DNA from 4 places in the Streptomyces sp. TG1A-8 genome. Region 2 is predicted to be linked to each of the others. Evidence: riboswitches for the same ligand, from Rfam matches in the RefSeq annotation. Region 2 holds a riboswitch; each other region holds the start of a gene.

Region 1 (4,681 bases), 2.7 Mb from region 2:
GGCGCGACCGTCATAGCGCCCGTCGTGGAGGAGTCCGCCAAGGCCGCCGCCGTGCTGCTGGTCTTCCTCTTCCGCAGGCGGGACTTCACCGGCATCGTGGACGGCGTGGTGATAGCCGGGGTCACCGCCACCGGGTTCGCGTTCACCGAGAACATCCTCTACCTGGGCACGGCCTTCGGCACCGACCAGCTCACCGGCGACCGCGGCATCGCCTCCGTCACCGCCGCCACCTTCTTCGTGCGCATCGTGATGTCCCCGTTTGCGCACCCGCTGTTCACCGTGCTCACCGGCATCGGCTTCGGCGTCGCCGCGCAGTCCGCAGAGCGGCAGCACGCCCGGCGCGCCCTGGTCCCGCTCGGCGGGCTGCTGCTCGCGATGGGCACGCACGCCCTCTGGAACGGCTCCTCGGCCCTGGGCCGGTTCGGGTTCTTCGCCGTCTACGCCGCCTTCATGGTGCCCGCGTTCGGCTTGCTGACCTGGCTGGCCGTCTGGACCCGGCAGCGGGAACTGCGGACCGTGCGGGAGGAGCTGCCGGCGTACGCGCACGCCGGGTGGCTGGGGCCGGCCGAACCGTTCGCCCTGGGGTCGATGCGGGCGCGCCGGATGGCCCGGGAGTACGCCGGGCACCACTTCGGGGGCCGGCCGGCGGCGCGCGACGTGGCGCGGTACGAGGCGTGCGCCACCTCGCTGGCGTTCCTGCGGCACCGGGCGCGAAAGGGGCGGGCCGGCGGCGACTTCGCCGTACGGGAGCGGGAACTGCTGGCGGAACTGTGGGGGCGGAGGGCGGCGGCCCGGCCGTCGCTGGAGTACGCGGCCCGGGCCTCCGCCCCGGTGCCCCCGCCCACGGCGTACTGGACGCCGTACGGGTACCCGGCGGTGCCGTACGGGTACCCGGCGGTGCCGTACGGGCACCCCGCCTACAACCCGTACAAGTCCTAGCGGGCCGGGGGCGGGAAGGGCTACGCCGACGCCTCGGTCAGCCTGCGCAGGTCCTCCTCCGGCAGGGTCAGGCCGGTCATGCCCAGCAGGGCGGGGAGCTGGTCGACCGTCCGGGCCGAGGCGATGGGGGCCGCGACCGTGGGCTGGGCCGCGAGCCAGGCGAGGGCGACCGCGGCCACCGGGGCCCCGTGGGCGGTGGCGATCTCGTCCAGGGCCGTGAGGACGTTCCGGCCGCGCTCGGAGCCGAGGTACTGGGCGGCCCGGCCGGCACGGGCGCTGTCGACCGTGGCGCCGGGGCGGTACTTGCCGGTGAGGAAGCCGGACGCGAGGGCGAAGTACGGAACCGAGGCGAGGCCCTCCCGGGCCGCGAGGTCCCGCAGGGGGCCCTCGTAGGTGTCGCGGGAGACCAGGTTGTAGTGGGGCTGGAGGGCGACGTAGCGGGCGAGGCCCTCGCGGTCGGAGAGGTCGAGGGAGGCCCGCAGGCGCTCGGGGCTGATGTTGGAGGCGGCGATGTGCCGGACCTTGCCCGCCCGCACCAGCTCGTCGAGGGCGCCGATGATCTCCTCGACCGGCACCTCGGGCTGGTCGAAGTGGGTGTAGTAGAGGTCGATGTAGTCGGTGTCCAGGCGGCGCAGGGAGGCGTCGGCGGCGGCCTTGATGTTCGCGGCGGACAGGCCCCGGTACCGGGGGTGCTGGCTGACCTTGGTCGCGATGACGACGTCGGAGCGGTTGCCGCGGGCCCTGACCCACCTGCCGATGATGGTCTCGGACTCGCCGCCCCGGTTGCCCTCGATCCACGCCGAATAGGAGTCGGCGGTGTCGACGAAGTTGCCGCCGGCGGCCGCGTAGGCGTCGAGGACGGCGAAGGAGGTCTCCTCGTCGGCGGTCCAGCCGAAGACGTTGCCGCCGAGGGCGAGCGGGAAGACCTCGAGGTCGGAGGAGCCGAGTTTGCGCAGAGGAACAGTCATGCCTCTGTTCAACGATCGTCCGCCGGCCGCGCATTCCGGTCCCGGCGCGAACGGTGTGCGGACGCGACCGGCGGCCCTGACGACGGGGGTGCCGTCGGGACCGCCGGGGGCCCGCGGGTGCACCCGGGGAAGGGCCCGCCCGCTCCTCAGGGCTCACGGGCCCGCCGGACGGGGCTCGTCAGGGGGTGAGGCCCTTGCCGCGCAGCCACGCCATCGGGTCGATGCCGGTGGCCTGGCCACCGGGGTGGACCTCCAGGTGCAGGTGCGGGCCGGTGACGTTGCCGGTGGCGCCGACGCGGCCGATGACGTCACCGGTGCCGACCTTCTGGCCGACGGAGACGCTGATCGAGGACTGGTGGCAGAACCACAGCTCCGTGCCGTCGTCCAGGGTCAGGATGGTCCGGTAACCGTAGGAGCCGGCCCAGCCGGCCTCGGTGACGGTGCCGCCGTGGACGGCCTTGATGAGCGTGCCGGTGGGGGCGGCGAAGTCGAGGCCGGTGTGGTAGCCGGAGGACCACATCGAGCCGGCCTGGCCGAAGGTCGAGGTGATCGTGTACGACGAGGTGGGCAGCGTGTACCGCTTGGCCAGCTCGGCCAGGCGCGCCTGCTCGGCCTTCTTCTCGGCGGCGGCCTCCGCCTTCTCCTTGGCCGCGGCGGCCTGGGAGGCGGCTTCCTTCTCCGCCTCGGCGGCCGCGTCCGCGGTCTGCTTCTGGACGGCGGCGACGGCGGCCGCGGTGGCCTTGTCGTTCGCCGCGCTCTGCTGCCGCTCGGCCTGGGCCATGATCCGGTTGCGCAGGGCCTCCCCCGCGTCGGAGGTGCCCTGGCCGTCGGCGGCGGAGGCGGTGCCGACGCCGCCGAGCGTGTCCGCGGCGGGCGCGTCGGAGGAGTCGTCGCCGAACAGGGAGCCGACCGAGGGCAGGTCCGGCAGGGAGATGGACACCGGCGGCTTGCCGGTGCTGGCGCTGGCCATGCCGCCGGCGCCGACGGCGGCGATCACGCCGACGCCGAGGACGGTGGAGCTGCGGGCGAGTCCGCCGCCGCGCTGCTTGGCCACGCGGTGCCGGCCGCGTACCGGGCGGACGGAGTCCTCGGTGGGGTTCCACTCCTCCCACGGCCCCTCGTCGGCGCGGTACTCGCCGTGGCCGAAGGCCGCGGACTCGTGCGGAGCCGGCGGGTACGGGGTTTGGGGGGCAGGCCGGTTGGACGCCACGCGGGCGTGCTCCTTTCCTTCCTCCGCCTACCGGGTTAGCTGACGGGTTCGGAGCAGGAAGGTCTCCTACGCGCGTATACCTGTCGTGGACTCGACGAGTTCACGACGGCATCCGCGTGATTCACCCCAAGGTGGTGGTTCCCCGGTTCCCTCGCGGGATTCGGCGCGTGCGCGCGGAGCCGTCTCTTGTGACGGCTGGGACGACCGCGCTGCGTTATCGAACGTTAATAGACCCTGCCGCCAGATTCCAAGCCGTTCGGCCCACTCGTTGACGTTTCCGGGGTGGACGTACGCGCCAGGAAGGGAGGAAGGCGGGCGAGTCGACCACCGTTCAGGAGTCCCGGCGGTTTTGACGGTTACTCAGATGTGATGCGCACGGCTGCCGAACGGTCACAGGGCGTGACGATCCTCCGTGCGGCCGTGCGGCCGTGGCCGTCGTACGGCCGGGCGCCGTGCGGTCAGGGCCGTCGTACGGCGAGGAGCGCCATGTCGTCCGTCATGCCGCCCGCGGAGTGCCGGCGCACCTCGGCGGCGAGCCGGCCGAGGAGGGCGCCCGGGTCGGGGAAGACGCGGCCCGCGAGCCGCAGCTCGGGGTCGTAGAACCGGCCGCGGGCGTCCCGCGCCTCGGACAGGCCGTCGGTGTACAGCAGCAGGGTGGCGCCGCGCGGGAAGCCGGCCTCCACCGCACGGTCGGGCCACCGGCCCAGGTCGCCCATGCCGAGCGGCAGCGCGGGCTCGGGCACGGTCAGGCTGCGCAGGGTGCCGTCGGCGTGCAGCAGCAGGGGCGGCGGGTGGCCGCGGCTCACGATGCGGACGCTCGCCCCGCCGTGCGGGAGTTCGGCGAGGACGGCGGTGGTGAAGCCCTCGAAGGCGTCGGTCCCCTGCCGTCGGGCGCCCTCTCGGGCCAGCGCCCGCTCCAGCCGTTCGGCCACCGCCGCCAGCGAGGGCTCCTGCTCGGCGGCCTCCCGGAAGGCCCCGATCACCACGGCGACGACCGCGACCGCGCCCATGCCCTTGCCGCGCACGTCACCGACGATGAGCCGCACGCCGTGCGGGCTGTCCTGGACCGCGTACAGGTCGCCGCCGATGGAGGCGTCCGCCTGCGCCGCCTCGTAGCGGGCCGCGACGTCGAAGCCGCCGATCCGGGCCGCGGGTTCGGGCAGTACGGCCCGCTGGGCGGCCTCGGCGATCTCGCGGGCGGAGGCGAGCCGGCGGTCGCCCCGGCGCACGACGCGGTTGATGGCGGCGGCCAGCACGGCGACCGTGGCCACGGTGACGACCCCGGTGGCCGCGCCGGCGTCCGCGCGCGGGCCGGCGTGGGCGTGCACGGCGGCGGTGATGGCCAGGGCGGCCAGGCCCGTGAGGACCGTGGCGCGCAGGGAGGACAGCGGCGCGGCGACCAGGGGGGCGGCCGTGAGGGAGGGGACCGCGACGAAGCCGCGCGGGACGAGGAGGGCGGACAGGATCCCGCCGGCGATCAGCAGCGCGGGCAGGGCGCGGGCCAGGGCGCGCGGGGACGGGCGGCGGCGGCGGGGAGGACGGCCGGTGTCCGGCGGGACGGGCG
Region 2 (4,681 bases):
GATGATCGGCATCGAGTTCGGCCGGCCCTCCTCGCTGAAACTGCGCAGCCGCTGGACGATGCTCCAGGCCGCCCGCAAGGGCCTGTTCGCGCAGATGGTCGTCGTCCCGCTGCTGCAGCGGCACCGGATCCTCACCCAGGTCTCCGGCGACCACCTGGAGGTGATCAAGCTGATCCCGCCGCTGGTCCTCGACGAGGCCGACGTGGACCGGTTCCTCGGTGCCTTCACCGCCGTGATGGACGACGCCCACAGTGGCGGCGGCCTGATGTGGGACTTCGGCAGGACCCTGATCAAGCAGGCGGTGGCCAACCGCTGACGGCGCGGCGGCCCCGCCGCTCCCGGCCGCGGTTTTTGCCTGAGAGGCAAGTAATTTGCCGCACGGGCAAGGCTGCGGCTGAATGGGGGCATGAACGCCTCACACGCCGAACCGCCGGCGGGCCGGGGGGACGAGCTGCCCGCCGTCGCGCCGCAGCTGCGCGCCCTGCGCCGGCGGGCCGGCCTGACCCTGGAGGCCGCGGCACGCTCCGCCGGGCTGTCCCCGGCCCACCTGTCCCGGCTGGAGACCGGGCGGCGCCAGCCCTCGCTGCCGACGCTGCTCGCGCTCGCCCGCACCTACGGTACGACCGTCTCGGAACTGCTCGGCGAGAGCACCGCCGACCGCGACGCCGTCGTGCGCGCCGCCGACATGGAACCGACGCGCGCCGGCGGCTGGACGTACTTCCAGGCCGGGGCACCCGGACGCGGCATGCAGGCGTTGCGCGTCCGGGTGCCGTACGGCGCCCAGGGCGACATCGTGCGGGTCCACCCCGGCGAGGAGTGGCTCCACGTCCTCCAGGGGCGGCTCAGGCTGCGCCTCGGGGACGGCGCGCACCTGCTCGCGCCCGGTGACGGCGCGCACTTCGACTCGCTCACCCCGCACCGCCTCGCCGCCGAGGGCCACGACGGTGTCGAACTGTTGTTCGTCCACACCTTGCTGCAGAGTCCCACGGCCACCCTGTGCCTGGGCCCGTTGACGGGGGAACACCCATGAGCAACATGGAGGAGAAGTTCCCCCGCTCGCTCTGGATCCGGCTGATCGTCTACATCGCCCTCGGGCACGTGCTGGCCGCGTTCCTCTACCTGCTGTTCGCCCTGGGGGCCAAGGGCTGAGCGCGCTCAGTCCAGCAGGCGCTCGCGCAGCCGCTCCCGGGTCCGCGGGTCGAGCCCGAGACCCTGCTCGAAGTAGGCGTCGATTCCGCCCCACGTCTCCTCGATGCTCTCGAAGGCCGCCGACAGGTACTCGGCGCGTGCGTCGAAGAGCGGGCTGAGCAGGTCCATCACCTCGGGCGTGTACGCGGTCTCCGCGCTGCCGCTGCGCCGGACCCGGTAGCGCCGGTGCCTGGCGTTGGACTCCAGGTAGTCGGCGACGACCGCCTCCCGCTCCACGCCCACGGCGAGGAGCGTCACGGCTATGGAGATGCCCGCGCGGTCCTTGCCGGCCGCGCAGTGCATCAGCGCCGGCACGCTGTCCTCGGCGAGGGCGTGCAGCACCCGGGAGTGCTCGGCGGTGCGCTCCTTGACGATCGTGCGGTACGAGGCGACCATCCGGGCCGCCCCCTTGCCGTCCGCGAGGATGCCGCGCAGCTGGTCGAGGTCGCCGTCGCGGACCATCTTCCAGAACTCGGCGCCGTCCGCGGGGTCGCTCAGCGGCAGGTTCACGTTGCGCACGCCGGGCAGCACGACGTCCGGACCCTCCAGCCTCTGGTCGGCCGCGTTGCGGAAGTCGAAGATCGTGTGCAGGCCCAGGGAGGCGAGGAAGGCCGCGTCCTCCTCCGTCGCGTGCGCGAGGTGACCGCTGCGGAACAGCACTCCGTGGCGCACCCGCCGTCCGTCCACGGTCGGCAGTCCGCCCACGTCACGGAAGTTGCGCACTCCGGCCAGCTCGGGCTCGGTCGACGGGACCTGCTGCGTCACGGGGGCTCCTCCCGGTAGGCCCCGCCGGTGCGGCTCGCCGGCGGGCGTTCAGCCGACGATACGACATCGCCTTCCCCGTGCCACGAGCCGTCGCACCCGTTCCGCCGCGCCCCGTACGACGGCCCGGGCCCGGGGCTCCCCGCCCGCCGCACACCCGGCACCCTGCCCGAAACGACACTTTCGCAACGACTCGGTCCGTAATGGGAGGCGGGGGGAGGGTGCCGCGTGAGGAGCGTCATAGTCGTGACCGTGCGTTGCGCACGCCGCTCGGGCAAATCCCTTTTCCCGCCGGGGGATTGCCGATCGGGAAAGGACGGGACCGCACGGAGGGTGAGCGCGTCCCCGGGATGTCGATCACCCGGAACGGAGAATCCCGGGAAAGGCCGCTTGTTTCCGCGCGTCCCGTTCGCTTACGTTCGCCACCCGTCCGGACGGAACGCCGAATCCTGCCGCCGCCCGGACTCCCCACACGTCACCCGTCCACGGCAGGAGCGGGGGACCCACCAGGTACCACTGCCTGTCCGGTCTCCGCGACAGGCTAGGGGTGCAGCCGCGCACCGCGCGGCCGGGCAGCTCCAGCCCGAACCCGACAGCTCACCCCGCAGGCGCCGGAGAGGAATGCACCATGCCCGCGAAGGGTAAGCACCGACGCCCCAAGACCCAGCGTCTCACCCGCTCCATCGCCGTCGCCGGCACCGGCGGCGCCGCTCTGGCCCTGCCGCTCCTCGGGACCACCGGAGCCCACGCCGCCACCCCGCCGTCCGCGCCCGGCAAGGCCGCCGGGTCCCCCGCCGCCGGGAAGCAGGCGCTGTCCCAGCAGCGGACCGCCGCGCGGACCGCCTCCGAAGTGCGCACCTACACGGTGAGGGCCGGCGACTGCCTGGCGGGGATCGCCGACGAGCAGCACGTGGGCGGCGGCTGGCACCGGCTCTACGACGACAACCGGCAGGCCGTCGGCGGCGACCCGTCGCTGATCCACCCCGGCCTGAAGCTCACGCTCGGCGGGAAGGCCGCGGCGGCGCGCACCGGGGCCCCGGCCGCGCAGGGCACCCCGTCGCCGGCGGACGACCGGGCGGAGGAGGAGGGGACGACCCGGGCGGCCCCGGCGGCGAAGACCCCCGCGTCCGCCCCGGCCGCGTCCGCCCCGGCCGCGTCCGCCCCCGCCACGTCCACCGGCTACACCCTCCCGGTCACCGGAGCCGTCCTCGGCACCGGCTACCACGTGGCCGGCAGCATGTGGTCCAGCGGTTACCACACCGGCGTCGACTTCGTCGTCCCGACCGGCACCCCCGTCAAGGCCGTCGCCGCCGGCACGGTCGTGTCCGCCGGCTGGGGCGGCGCCTACGGCAACCAGGTCGTCATCAAGCTGAACGACGGCCACTACGCCCAGTACGCCCACCTGTCCCAGCTCTCCGTCTCGGCCGGACAGACCGTGGCCGAGGGCGCGCAGCTCGGCCTGTCCGGGGCGACCGGCAACGTGACCGGCCCGCACCTGCACTTCGAGATCCGCACGACGCCGGACTACGGTTCGGACGTCGACCCCGTCGGCTACCTCCGCCTGCACGGGGTCACCGTGGGCTGAGGCGCCGGTCCGCCGCCCTGCCCGCACCACCTTGCCCGACACGCCGCCGAAGGCCGGCCCGCGCTCCCGCGGGCCGGCCTTCGGCGTATCTGTGCGACTGCGTCGCGCGGTGGCGTCGCGCGGTGCCGCCCCACGGTGCTCCGGGCGGCGGTCGCACAGTCAACACCTGCGGGGACACGGCTATTCCGCAGTTGGTGAAGTCTTTGGCAGTGGCTCATCTCACCGTTCGTCAATCCCCGCTTACGGTCGCGTAGGTCACATCCGAAGGTGAATCATGACCCGACGTGGCAGACGATTCGAAGAATGACAACAGATCAGTGATCGGGTCGTACGTGGCGGTGGGGGACAGCTTCACCGAGGGCGTGGGCGATCCCGGCCCGGACGGGGCGTTCGTGGGGTGGGCCGACCGGTTCGCGGTCCTGTTGGCGGACCGGCGGCCGGAGGGCGACTTCGAGTACGCCAATCTCGCGGTCCGCGGGAAGCTGCTCGACCAGATCGTGGCGGACCAGGTCCCCCAGGCCGTCGAACTCGCCCCGGACCTCGTCTCCTTCTGCGCGGGCGGCAACGACATCATCCGGCCCGGCACCGACCCGGACGAGGTGGCCGAGCGCTTCGAACGGGCGGTGGCCCGGCTGGCCGCGGCCGCCGGCACGGTGATGGTGACCACCGGCTTCGACACCCGCGGCGTCCCCGTGCTCAAGCACCTGCGCGGCAAGATCGCCACCTACAACGGGCACGTCCGCGCCATCGCCGACCGGTACGGCTGCCCCGTGCTCGACCTGTGGTCCCTGAGGTCCGTGCAGGACCGCCGGGCCTGGGACAACGACCGGCTCCACCTCTCGCCCGAGGGCCACACGCGGGTCGCGCTGCGCGCGGGCCAGGTCCTCGGGCTGGAGATCCCGGCCGACCCGGAGCAGCCCTGGCCGCCGCTGCCGCCCCGGGGCACGCTGGAGATCCGCCGCGACGACGTGCAGTGGGCCCGCGAGTACCTGGTGCCGTGGATCGGCCGCAGGCTGCGCGGCCAGTCCTCCGGGGACCACGTGACGGCCAAGGGCCCCCTGTCGCCGCACGACATCAGGATGCGCATCGCCCCCGTGGCCTGACCACCGGGGCCGTGCTCCGCGCCGCCCCGGCCGGCGCGGAGCA
Region 3 (4,681 bases), 1.8 Mb from region 2:
GTAGCCGATCGGCAGGTGCTTCCAGTTCGGGGTCAGCGAGTCCTCGGCGTGCGGACGGAAGATCCGGCCGACGTTGCGGGCGTGGTTCTCGGAGGCGTAGAAGTCGACGTAGTCGGCCACCTCGAACGGCAGGTGCAGGGTGACCTGCGACAGCGGGTGGAAGAGTGGCTCGATGGTCTCGCGGTGCGCGGGCACCGTGACCCACGCGGTCAGGGCGCGCCGCACGTCCGACCAGGCCGTGCGGCCGGCGGCCAGCAGCCGGGTGAGGGTGGGCCGGGCGAGCAGGGAGGCGTACGGCGAGCCGAGTGCGGCGGCCGCGGCGCCCGCGTCCAGGACGTGGTTGCCGAGCCGGACGCCGACCCTGCGCCCGGTGTTGCCGGCGGGCGAGAACACGCCGTAGGGGAGGTTGTGCGGACCGAAGGGGTCGCCCTCGGGGACGTCGAAGGGGGGCATGGGGTGCTGCCTCACTCTCATCCGGGCCATGCATGGCACTGCGTTCCATGTGGTTGCGCCACACGTTACGGGTGTGCCGCACGTCCCACGCAGTGCCGTCCGGGGTGAGCGGGCGATGTCCACGGGGTCCGCGACGCCCCCGAGCGGCCCTGCCCGGGCGCCCGTTCCGGCCGGCGTCCTTGGAGGACGTGCGAGGGCGTGCGGAAGCGTGCGAGGACGTGCGAGGGCACGGCCGGGGCCGCCGCCGGGTCCCGGCCCGCGGTGCGGGGGCCGCCGCCGGGATCCGGCGCGTGCCGCGGGATGAGTCGGCGGGGCGGCGCGTCCGTATTCTCTGATCATGGCCGCACTTCCCGCATTCACCCTGATCGCCACCGACCTGGACGGGACGCTGCTGCGCGGCGACGACACGGTCTCCGACCGGTCGCTGGCCGCGCTCGCGCGGGCGGCGCGGGCCGGCGCCCGGCACCTGGTGGTGACGGGCCGCCCGGCCCCCCGGGTGCGGCCCCTGCTGGCCGACCTCGGCTGCACGGGGCTCGCGGTGTGCGCGCAGGGGGCGCAGGTCTACGACGCCGGCGCCGGCCGTCTGCTGTGGTCGGTCGGGCTGGACCGGGAGTCGGCCGAGACCGCGCTCGGCAAGATCGAGGCCGAGGTGGGCCAGGTGTACGCGGCCGTCGACCAGGACGGCGTGGAGGGGCGCACCCTGATCGAACCCGGGTACCTGATGCCCCACCCGGCCCTGCCCGCCGTCCGGGTCGGCCGGCGCGAGGACCTGTGGCGCGAGCCCATCAGCAAGGTGTTGCTGCGCCACCCCGCGCTGACCGACGACGAGCTGGCGGCGGCCGCCCGCTCGGCGGTGGGTCCGCTGGCGACGGTCACCATGTCGGGGCCGGGGACCGTGGAGCTGCAGCCGAGCGGTGTCACCAAGGCGACCGGCCTGGCGCTGGCGGCGGACCACCTGGGCGTCGCCGCCGGGCGGGCCCTCGCCTTCGGGGACATGCCCAACGACATCCCCATGTTCGGCTGGGCCGGGTACGGCGTGGCCATGGCCGGCGCCCATCCCGAGCTGAAGGCCGTCGCGGACGAGGTCACCGCCTCGAACGAGGACGACGGCGTCGCCGTCGTCCTCGAGAGGCTGTTCCCGGCCGGTTGACCGGGACGGCGGCGGGCCCGCCGGGGGCGCCGGTCAGTACGCGCCGTACACGTTGTCGATCGACCCGTAGCGCGCGGCCGCGTAGTTGCAGGCCGCGGTGATGTTGGCGACCGGGTCGTAGGGGTCGAACGCGGTGCCGGGCACGTGGTAGGCGGCGAAGGTCGGGTCGATGACCTGCAGCAGTCCCTTGGACGGGGTGCCCGCGGCGGCGTTGGAGTCCCAGCCGTTGACGGCGAGCGGGTTGCCCGAGGACTCGCGCATGACGTTGCGGTAGATGCCGTTGTAGGTGCCCGGGATGCCGCGCTGGGCCATGATCGCGAGCGACTCGCGGATCCAGCCGTCGAGGTTGTTCGGGTACCCGGCGGGGGTGGTGGCGGCCGCGGCGGCCGTGGTGGTGGCCGCGGAGGCGTCGGCCGCGCCGACGAGCGGGAGCGTGAGGACGGCGGCACCGGCGCCGAGGACGGCGATCCGGCGGACGAGGCGGTTGGTGCGGACGCGGCGGTACCGGGGGGCAGCAGACATGGGGATGTTCCTCTCCGTCGCCTGCGAGGTGAGCTGTCGGGTTCGGGCGGGGAGGTGCCCGGCCGCGCGGCCGTGGCCGCGCGGCTTCACCCCGAGCCGTCCCGGGACGGCGTGTGCGTCCGGTCCGGCGGCTTGCCTGGGTCCCCCGCTCCTGCCGTACGAATGGGTTCTCGACGGGTGGTGCCAGGCGCGGCAGGATTCGGCGTCCGCCTGACAGGGCGGGAACGTATGCGAGAGCACATGTCGGGAACAAGCACCGGATTCACGGAACATGCCGGTCGACACCGGTCCGGGGGATATGGGGCACTTGATCCTTTGCGGTCGCCGTGCCCCAACTGGCCGTCGCGGCAAGGCGAAGGGGCCGTGAGGGGCGATCGGTGCGCCACGGCCCGCACGTGACCCACTTCACGAAATGGCGAATTATGCCAAATCGGATATGGGTGATTTGTGATTGCGGCCCACCGGAACGGAAGGACTGGCCGGATCCGACCCCTCCGTACGGGCGGGGAATAGGGCGGAAAGATATGTCCTCATATCACCCGATCGGAAATATAACGGTCACGACCGATACCGCCCGGGCTGGACCGGTGGGCGCTATCGGTGATCGAAACGGGACCGGATACGCTGAGTTGAGTGAAGGCAGCGACCTATCGACAAACCGTGTAACCGCCAGCAGACACCAGCAGACAGGAGACCCCTCGTGACCGTCGTCGGGCCGTTCGGGCTGAGCGTGCGGGACCAGGCCCTCGAAGCCGATGTCCAGGCCGGATTGACGGCTGTCGAGGAAGGCCTGCTCGAGGCCACCAAGAGCGAGGTCCCGTTCATCACGGAGGCCGCGCAGCACCTCGTGCGGGCCGGGGGAAGCGGTTCCGGCCACTGCTCGTGATGCTCGCCGCGCAGTTCGGCGACCCGTACGCGCCGGGTGTCGTGCCGTCCGCCGTCGTCGTGGAGCTGACCCACCTGGCCACCCTGTACCACGACGACGTCATGGACGAGGCGTCCGTGCGGCGCGGCGTGGAGAGCGCCAACACACGCTGGGGCAACTCCGTCGCCGTCCTCACCGGGGACTTCCTGTTCGCCCGCGCCTCCCAGATCCTCGCCGACCTCGGCCCCGAGGCCGTGCGGGTGCAGGCCCTGGCGTTCGAGCGGCTGGTCACCGGGCAGATCCTGGAGACCGCGGGCCCCTCGGACGGCCGTGACCCGGTCGAGCACTACCTGGACGTGCTCGGCGGCAAGACCGGCTCCCTGGTGGCGGTGTCGTGCCGGTTCGGCGCGATGATGTCCGGCGCCCGCGAGACGGTCGTCGACGTCCTCACCCAGTACGGCGAACGGCTCGGGGTCGCCTTCCAGCTCGCGGACGACGTCCTCGACATCGCCTCCGACTCGCACGAGTCCGGCAAGACCCCCGGGACCGACCTGCGCGAGGGCATCCCGACGCTGCCCGTGCTCCGGCTGCGCGAACGCGCGGCCCGGCTGGGGCTGCCCGAGGACCTCGCCCTGTGCGAACTGCTCGACTCCGACCTCAGCGACGACGGCCGGCACACCGAGGCGCTGGTCGCGCTGCGCGCCCACCCCGCGCTGGAGCAGGCCCGCCGGGACACCGTCCGCTACGCGGAGGAGGCGCGGTCCGCGCTGGCCCCGCTGCCGGAGTGCGACGCCAAGGCGGCGCTGCTCGAACTGTGCGACGCGGTGGTCCACCGTGCCGGCTGAGCCAGCGCCCGGACACCGGCCGGACGGTGCCGTCCCGCCCGACCCCTACGGGTCGGGGGAGGCGCGGCCGCCGGGTGTCATACCCCAGGCGTACGCGGAGTTGGCTCCGAGGTCTGACGCTTTCTCACGGCCGGTTTGGTGAGATGGAAACCACGGAAATCACCACTCCTCACCGATTCGGGTGAGAATGGCGGCTCAAGTGGACCAGAGTGAGGGCAGCCGCCGCCGACGACGGAGGTAGGGCAACACATGGCACCGTACGAATCCGGTGACGCAACGGGCACCGCACGGCACGACGAGGACCTGCGCCCCGGACGCCGCAGGGCCGCCCGGTACGTCGTCCCCGTGGCGGTGGTGGGGGTGGCGGCGGCCACGATCGGCCTGGTGCCGGCGCTCGCCGACTCGGGCGACCCCGACCTGCCGTCGATCACCGCGCAGCAGCTGATCCGGAAGATCGCCGCGTCGGACGTGCAGCGGCTGTCCGGCACGGTGAAGATCGACACCGATCTCGGCCTGCCGGACCTCGGCGGCCTGGGGAGCGGCCTGGCCTCCGGGGCGGCCCGGGGCGGCGACGGCTCCTTTGCGGACCCGCGGGCCAAGCTCACCGAGCTGGCCTCCGGCACGCACACCCTGCACGTGGCCGCCGACGGCCCGGACCGCCAGAAGGTCTCGCTGCTGGAGCGCGGCGCCGAGTACAGCCTCGTCCACGACGGCAAGGACGTGTGGGGCTACGACAGCAAGAGCAACGAGGTCTACCACGCCGCCGCCGGCTTTGGCGCGAAGCGCGGCGCCGAGCCGCCGGCCACCCCGGAGGACTTCGCCGGCGAGGCGCTGAAGTCGGTCGAC
Region 4 (4,681 bases), 750 kb from region 2:
ATGGCGGACCTGGACGCGGCCACCCTGGAGGACGCCCGCCAGTTCTTCCGCACCTACTACGCGCCCAACAACGCGGTGCTCTCCGTGGTCGGCGACATCGACCCCGAGCAAACCCTGGCCTGGATCGAGAAGTACTTCGGGTCCATCGCCGCCCACGACGGCAAGCCCGAGCCCCGCGACGGCACGCTCCCGGACGTCCTCGGCGAGCAGCTGCGCGAGGTCGTCGTGGAGGAGGTCCCGGCACGCGCCCTGATGGCCGCCTACCGGCTCCCGCACGACGGCACGCGCGAGGCGGACGCGGCCGACCTCGCCCTGACCGTCCTCGGCGGCGGCGAGTCCTCCCGCCTGTTCAACCGGCTGGTGCGCCGCGACCGCACGGCCGTCACCGCCGGGTTCGGCCTGCTGCGCCTGGCCGGCGCGCCCTCGCTGGGCTGGTTGGACGTGAAGACCTCCGGTGACGTCGAGGTGCCGGTCATCGAGGCCGCCATCGACGAGGAGCTGGCCCGCTTCGCCGAGGAGGGCCCCACCCCCGAGGAGATGGAGCGCGCCCAGGCCCAGCTGGAGCGCGAGTGGCTGGACCGGCTCGGCACCGTCGCCGGCCGCGCCGACGAACTGTGCCGGTACGCCGTCCTGTTCGGCGACCCGCAGCTCGCCCTCACGGCCGTCCGGCGCGTTCTGGAGGTGACCCCCGAGGAGGTCCGGGAGGTGGCCAAGGCCCGCCTGCGCCCCGACAACCGCGCGGTCCTCGTCTACGAGCCGAAGTCCCCCGAGGTCCTGGAGGACACCGACGTCCCCGAGGACCCCCGGGCGGAGGCGACGGTGGAGGCAGGCGCCGAGCACAGCGACGACGAGGAGACGGCCAAGTGAGCGAGCTCGCCACCATGGAGTTCCACCCCCAGCCGCAGCCCGGCGAGGCCAGGCCGTGGGCGTTCCCGGCCCCCGAGCGCGGCACCCTCGGCAACGGCCTGACCGTGCTGCGCTGCCACCGGCCCGGCCAGCAGGTCGTCGCCGTCGAGGTGCTGCTGGACGCGCCGCTGGACGCCGAACCGGCCGGCCTGGACGGCGTCGCCAGCATCATGGCCCGGGCCTTCTCCGAGGGCACCGACCAGCACTCGGCGGAGGAGTTCGCCGCCGAACTGGAGCGGGCCGGCGCCACGTTCGACTCGCACGCGGACCACCCCGGCGTCCGGATCAGCCTGGAGGTCCCGGCCTCCCGCCTGGGCAGGGGCCTCGGCCTGCTCGCCGACGCGCTGCGCGCCCCCGCGTTCGCCGAGAACGAGGTCGAGCGGCTGGTCCGCAACCGCCTGGACGAGATCCCGCACGAGCTGGCCAACCCCTCCCGCCGGGCCGCCAAGGAACTCTCCAGGCAGCTGTTCCCGGCGGCCTCGCGCATGTCGCGCCCGCGCCAGGGCACCGAGGACACGGTCGCCAAGATCGACGCGGCGGCCGTACGCGCCTTCTACGACCGGCACGTGCGCCCCGCGACGGCCACCGCGGTCGTCGTCGGCGACCTCACCGGCACGGACCTGGACGCGCTGCTCGCCGACACCCTGGGCGCCTGGACCGGCACCCCGGGCGAGCCGCGGCAGGTCCCGCCGGTGACCGCCGACGACACCGGACGCGTGGTCGTCGTCGACCGGCCCGGCGCCGTCCAGACGCAGCTGCTCATCGGCCGGGTCGGCTGCGACCGGCACGACCGCGTGTGGCCCGCCCAGGTGCTCGGCACCTACTGCCTGGGCGGCACCCTCACCTCGCGCCTGGACCGCGTCCTGCGCGAGGAGAAGGGCTACACCTACGGCGTCCGCGCCTTCGCGCAGGTCCTGCGCTCCGCCCCGGACGGCACGGGCGCCGCGATGCTCGCCATCAGCGGCTCCGTGGACACCCCCAACACCGGTCCCGCGCTGGACGACCTGTGGAAGGTGCTGCGCAGGCTCGCGGCGGAGGGGCTGACCGACGCCGAGCGGGACGTCGCCGTGCAGAACCTGGTGGGGGTGGCGCCGCTGAAGTACGAGACCGCGGCGGCCGTCGCGAGCGCCCTGGCCGACCAGGTCGAGCAGCACCTGTCCGACGACTTCCAGGCCGGGCTCTACCGGCGACTCGCCGCCACCGGCACCGTGGAGGCCACCGCGGCGGTCGTCAACGCCTTCCCGGTGGACCGCCTGGTGACCGTCCTCGTCGGTGACGCCTCGCAGATCGCGGCGCCCGTGGAGGCCCTCGGCATCGGTCCCGTCACGGTCGTGCGGGCCGAGTAGGCACCCGCGCGTGGGGCTCCGGCGACCGGCGGGTCGTCAGGGCCCCACGCGCGCACGGGCGGTTGCCCACATGTCCGGATTGCCGCAGTGGTTGCCCTTCCGGGCTGTGGGATGCGCTACAAAAGCCCGCTTTTGTTTGATGGCGGGAAGCGGCACACCGTAGCTTCGTCCGGGCTGTTCGTCAGGCAGTGCGCCGCATCCGCGGCACCGGACAGCCATCGCCGAGTCCCCGTACGGCGCGAGCCAGGGGAGCCGGGGACCCCACGCAGTCCCTGGGGTGAATCGGACGCCCGCGCGCCAGCGAGGGGGCCCGTAGGAGACCTTCCTGCTCCGAACCCGTCAGCTAACCCGGTAGGCGAGAGGGAAGGAAAGGACCACCCACTTCATGGCGTTCATGTGCGCCACCGGGAAGCACCGCAAGCCCGGCCGGGTCAAGCGCACCACCGCTCAGGCGGCCGGTGTCGCGGCCCTCACCACCACCGGTGTCATCGGCACCCTCGCGGCCGCCCCGGCGTTCGCCGCGGAGAACCCCCCCGAGCAGACCGGCCTCACCCCGGTCATCACGGTGAGCGACACGCTCGCCGAGCAGATCGACGCGCAGGCCGCCGCCCAGCAGGAGGCCGCCGCGCAGAAGGCGGCCGAGGAGGCCGCGGCGGCCGCCGAGAAGGACCGCGAGGCCCAGGCACGCGCCGCCCGGGAGGCCGAGCGCAAGCGCCTGAACGCCTTCGTCGCCCCGATCGCCGGCTCCTACGTCTCCACCGGCTACAAGACCGGTGGTTCCCTGTGGTCCTCCGGCTCGCACACCGGCGTCGACTTCCACGCCGCGAGCGGCACCCCGGTCCACGCGGTGGGCTCCGGCACCGTCGTCTCCACCGGCTGGGGCGGCGCCTACGGCAACCAGGTCGTGATCCGGATGGCCGACGGCATGTACACCCAGTACGGCCACCTGTCGTCCATCGGCGTCACCGTGGGCCAGAAGGTCACCGCGGGCCTGCGGATCGGCCTGTCCGGCGCCACCGGCAACGTCACCGGGCCGCACCTGCACTTCGAGGTCCGCACGACCCCGGAGTACGGCTCGGACGTCGACCCCGTCGCCTACCTCCGCAAGCACGGCGTGAACGTCTGACGAACGACCGCACGCCCCGGCGCGGCCCCGGCTCCCCGAGCCGGGGCCTTCGCCGTTCCCGTGCGGTCCCGGTGCCCGCTGTCCAAAAAATATCCACGGATTCCGGTCCGCCGTCGGAAATTCCGGCCCCTTGGAATAGAGTCACGGAACACGCGTCCATCGTCGGCGTTTCACGGGGATTAAGACGGAGGTCGGTCATGCGTATTCCGGCGCACTCGGTGTGCACGGCGATCCGGGACGACATCGTGGCCGGTGTCCACGAACGCGGCAGCCGCCTCACCGAGGAAGTCCTGGCCCGCCGCTACGGCGTCTCGCGCGTCCCCGTCCGCGAGGCGCTGCGCACCCTGGAGGCGGAGGGGTTCGTGGTGACCCGGCGGCACGCGGGCGCGTGCGTGGCCGAACCGACCGAGCAGGAGGCCGCCGACCTGCTGGAGATGCGCGTGCTGCTGGAGCCGCTCGGCGCCTCCCGGGCCGCCCGGCGGCGCACCGACGCCCATCTGAAGGTGCTGCGCGGCCTGGTCCGGCTGGGCCAGGAGCGGGCCAGGAGGGGCAACAGCGAGGACCTGCGCTCGCTGGGCGGCTGGTTCCACGAGACGCTCGCCCAGGCCTGCGGCAGCCACTCCCTGACCTCGGCGCTGACCCAGCTGCGGCACAAGATCACCTGGATGTACGCGGTGCAGGCACCGGCCAGCCCGGCGGACTGCTGGGCGGAGCACGGCGCCATCGTGGACGCGGTGGCGCGCGGCGACGGCGAGCGCGCGCGAGCCGTCACGGCGCTGCACACCGAGCGCGCGACGGCCGCGCACCGGCTGCGCCTCACCCCGGCCGGGGACCGCCCGGAGCGCGTGAGGAACTCGCAACACGTCGTAAACATGCCGGGCCCGCGACATTAACACGGGCGCCGTATACAAAGAGCGGATATTCGGTGGACCGGTGTTTCCGCTGCCTTTTTCCGCGCGTGCCGCCCCTGTGCGGTCGCATTTATTCGCGCGCTCACGGCGGATTTCCGCCCGGCGGGCGTGGAAATGCGGGAAGCCGCGCCGTCCTGCCCGGACGACGCGGCTTCCCGTCGTGATCTCAGACGGTCTCGGGCAGTTCCTCCAGACCCTCGGCGACCAGCTTGGCCAGGCGGTCGAGGGCGGCGTCCGCGCCCTCGGCGCCGGAGGCCAGCACGATCTCCTCGCCCCCCTGGGCGCCCAGTCCCAGGACGGCCAGCATGGAGGCCGCGTTGACCGGCGTGCCGCCGGCCTTGGCGATGGTGACCGGGACGCCGGTGGCCGTGGCGGCTCGGACGAAGATGGAG

The links. Region 2 has a riboswitch for cyclic di-AMP ahead of QQY24_RS04770 (LysM peptidoglycan-binding domain-containing M23 family metallopeptidase). Riboswitches for the same ligand answer to the same signal wherever they lie in the genome.
Region 1: another riboswitch for cyclic di-AMP. It lies ahead of QQY24_RS17005 (M23 family metallopeptidase); the one in region 2 lies ahead of QQY24_RS04770 (LysM peptidoglycan-binding domain-containing M23 family metallopeptidase).
Region 3: another riboswitch for cyclic di-AMP. It lies ahead of QQY24_RS12945 (transglycosylase SLT domain-containing protein); the one in region 2 lies ahead of QQY24_RS04770 (LysM peptidoglycan-binding domain-containing M23 family metallopeptidase).
Region 4: another riboswitch for cyclic di-AMP. It lies ahead of QQY24_RS07975 (M23 family metallopeptidase); the one in region 2 lies ahead of QQY24_RS04770 (LysM peptidoglycan-binding domain-containing M23 family metallopeptidase).

Annotation. Positions count from the first base shown of each region.
Region 1 covers NZ_JASTLB010000001.1:3,897,023-3,901,703, reverse strand. The annotation lists gene QQY24_RS17015 (PrsW family intramembrane metalloprotease) at 1-939, shown strand, start outside; gene QQY24_RS17010 (aldo/keto reductase) at 960-1,907, opposite strand; gene QQY24_RS17005 (M23 family metallopeptidase) at 2,086-3,117, opposite strand; cyclic di-AMP (ydaO/yuaA leader) riboswitch at 3,125-3,293, opposite strand; gene QQY24_RS17000 (PP2C family protein-serine/threonine phosphatase) at 3,576-4,681, opposite strand, start outside.
Region 2 covers NZ_JASTLB010000001.1:1,185,654-1,190,334, reverse strand. The annotation lists gene QQY24_RS04790 (aspartate aminotransferase family protein) at 1-316, shown strand, start outside; gene QQY24_RS04785 (helix-turn-helix domain-containing protein) at 407-1,030, shown strand; gene QQY24_RS04780 (DUF6126 family protein) at 1,027-1,149, shown strand; gene QQY24_RS04775 (tyrosine-protein phosphatase) at 1,156-1,953, opposite strand; cyclic di-AMP (ydaO/yuaA leader) riboswitch at 2,414-2,574, shown strand; gene QQY24_RS04770 (LysM peptidoglycan-binding domain-containing M23 family metallopeptidase) at 2,579-3,535, shown strand; gene QQY24_RS04765 (SGNH/GDSL hydrolase family protein) at 3,853-4,638, shown strand.
Region 3 covers NZ_JASTLB010000001.1:3,019,905-3,024,585, reverse strand. The annotation lists gene fahA (fumarylacetoacetase) at 1-453, opposite strand, end outside; gene QQY24_RS12950 (HAD family hydrolase) at 791-1,603, shown strand; gene QQY24_RS12945 (transglycosylase SLT domain-containing protein) at 1,637-2,125, opposite strand; cyclic di-AMP (ydaO/yuaA leader) riboswitch at 2,129-2,311, opposite strand; partial or broken gene QQY24_RS12940 (polyprenyl synthetase family protein) at 2,826-3,835, shown strand; gene QQY24_RS12935 (DUF2092 domain-containing protein) at 4,085-4,681, shown strand, end outside.
Region 4 covers NZ_JASTLB010000001.1:1,934,752-1,939,432, reverse strand. The annotation lists gene QQY24_RS07985 (pitrilysin family protein) at 1-867, shown strand, start outside; gene QQY24_RS07980 (pitrilysin family protein) at 864-2,252, shown strand; cyclic di-AMP (ydaO/yuaA leader) riboswitch at 2,462-2,625, shown strand; gene QQY24_RS07975 (M23 family metallopeptidase) at 2,638-3,378, shown strand; gene QQY24_RS07970 (GntR family transcriptional regulator) at 3,576-4,271, shown strand; gene QQY24_RS07965 (HPr family phosphocarrier protein) at 4,456-4,681, opposite strand, start outside.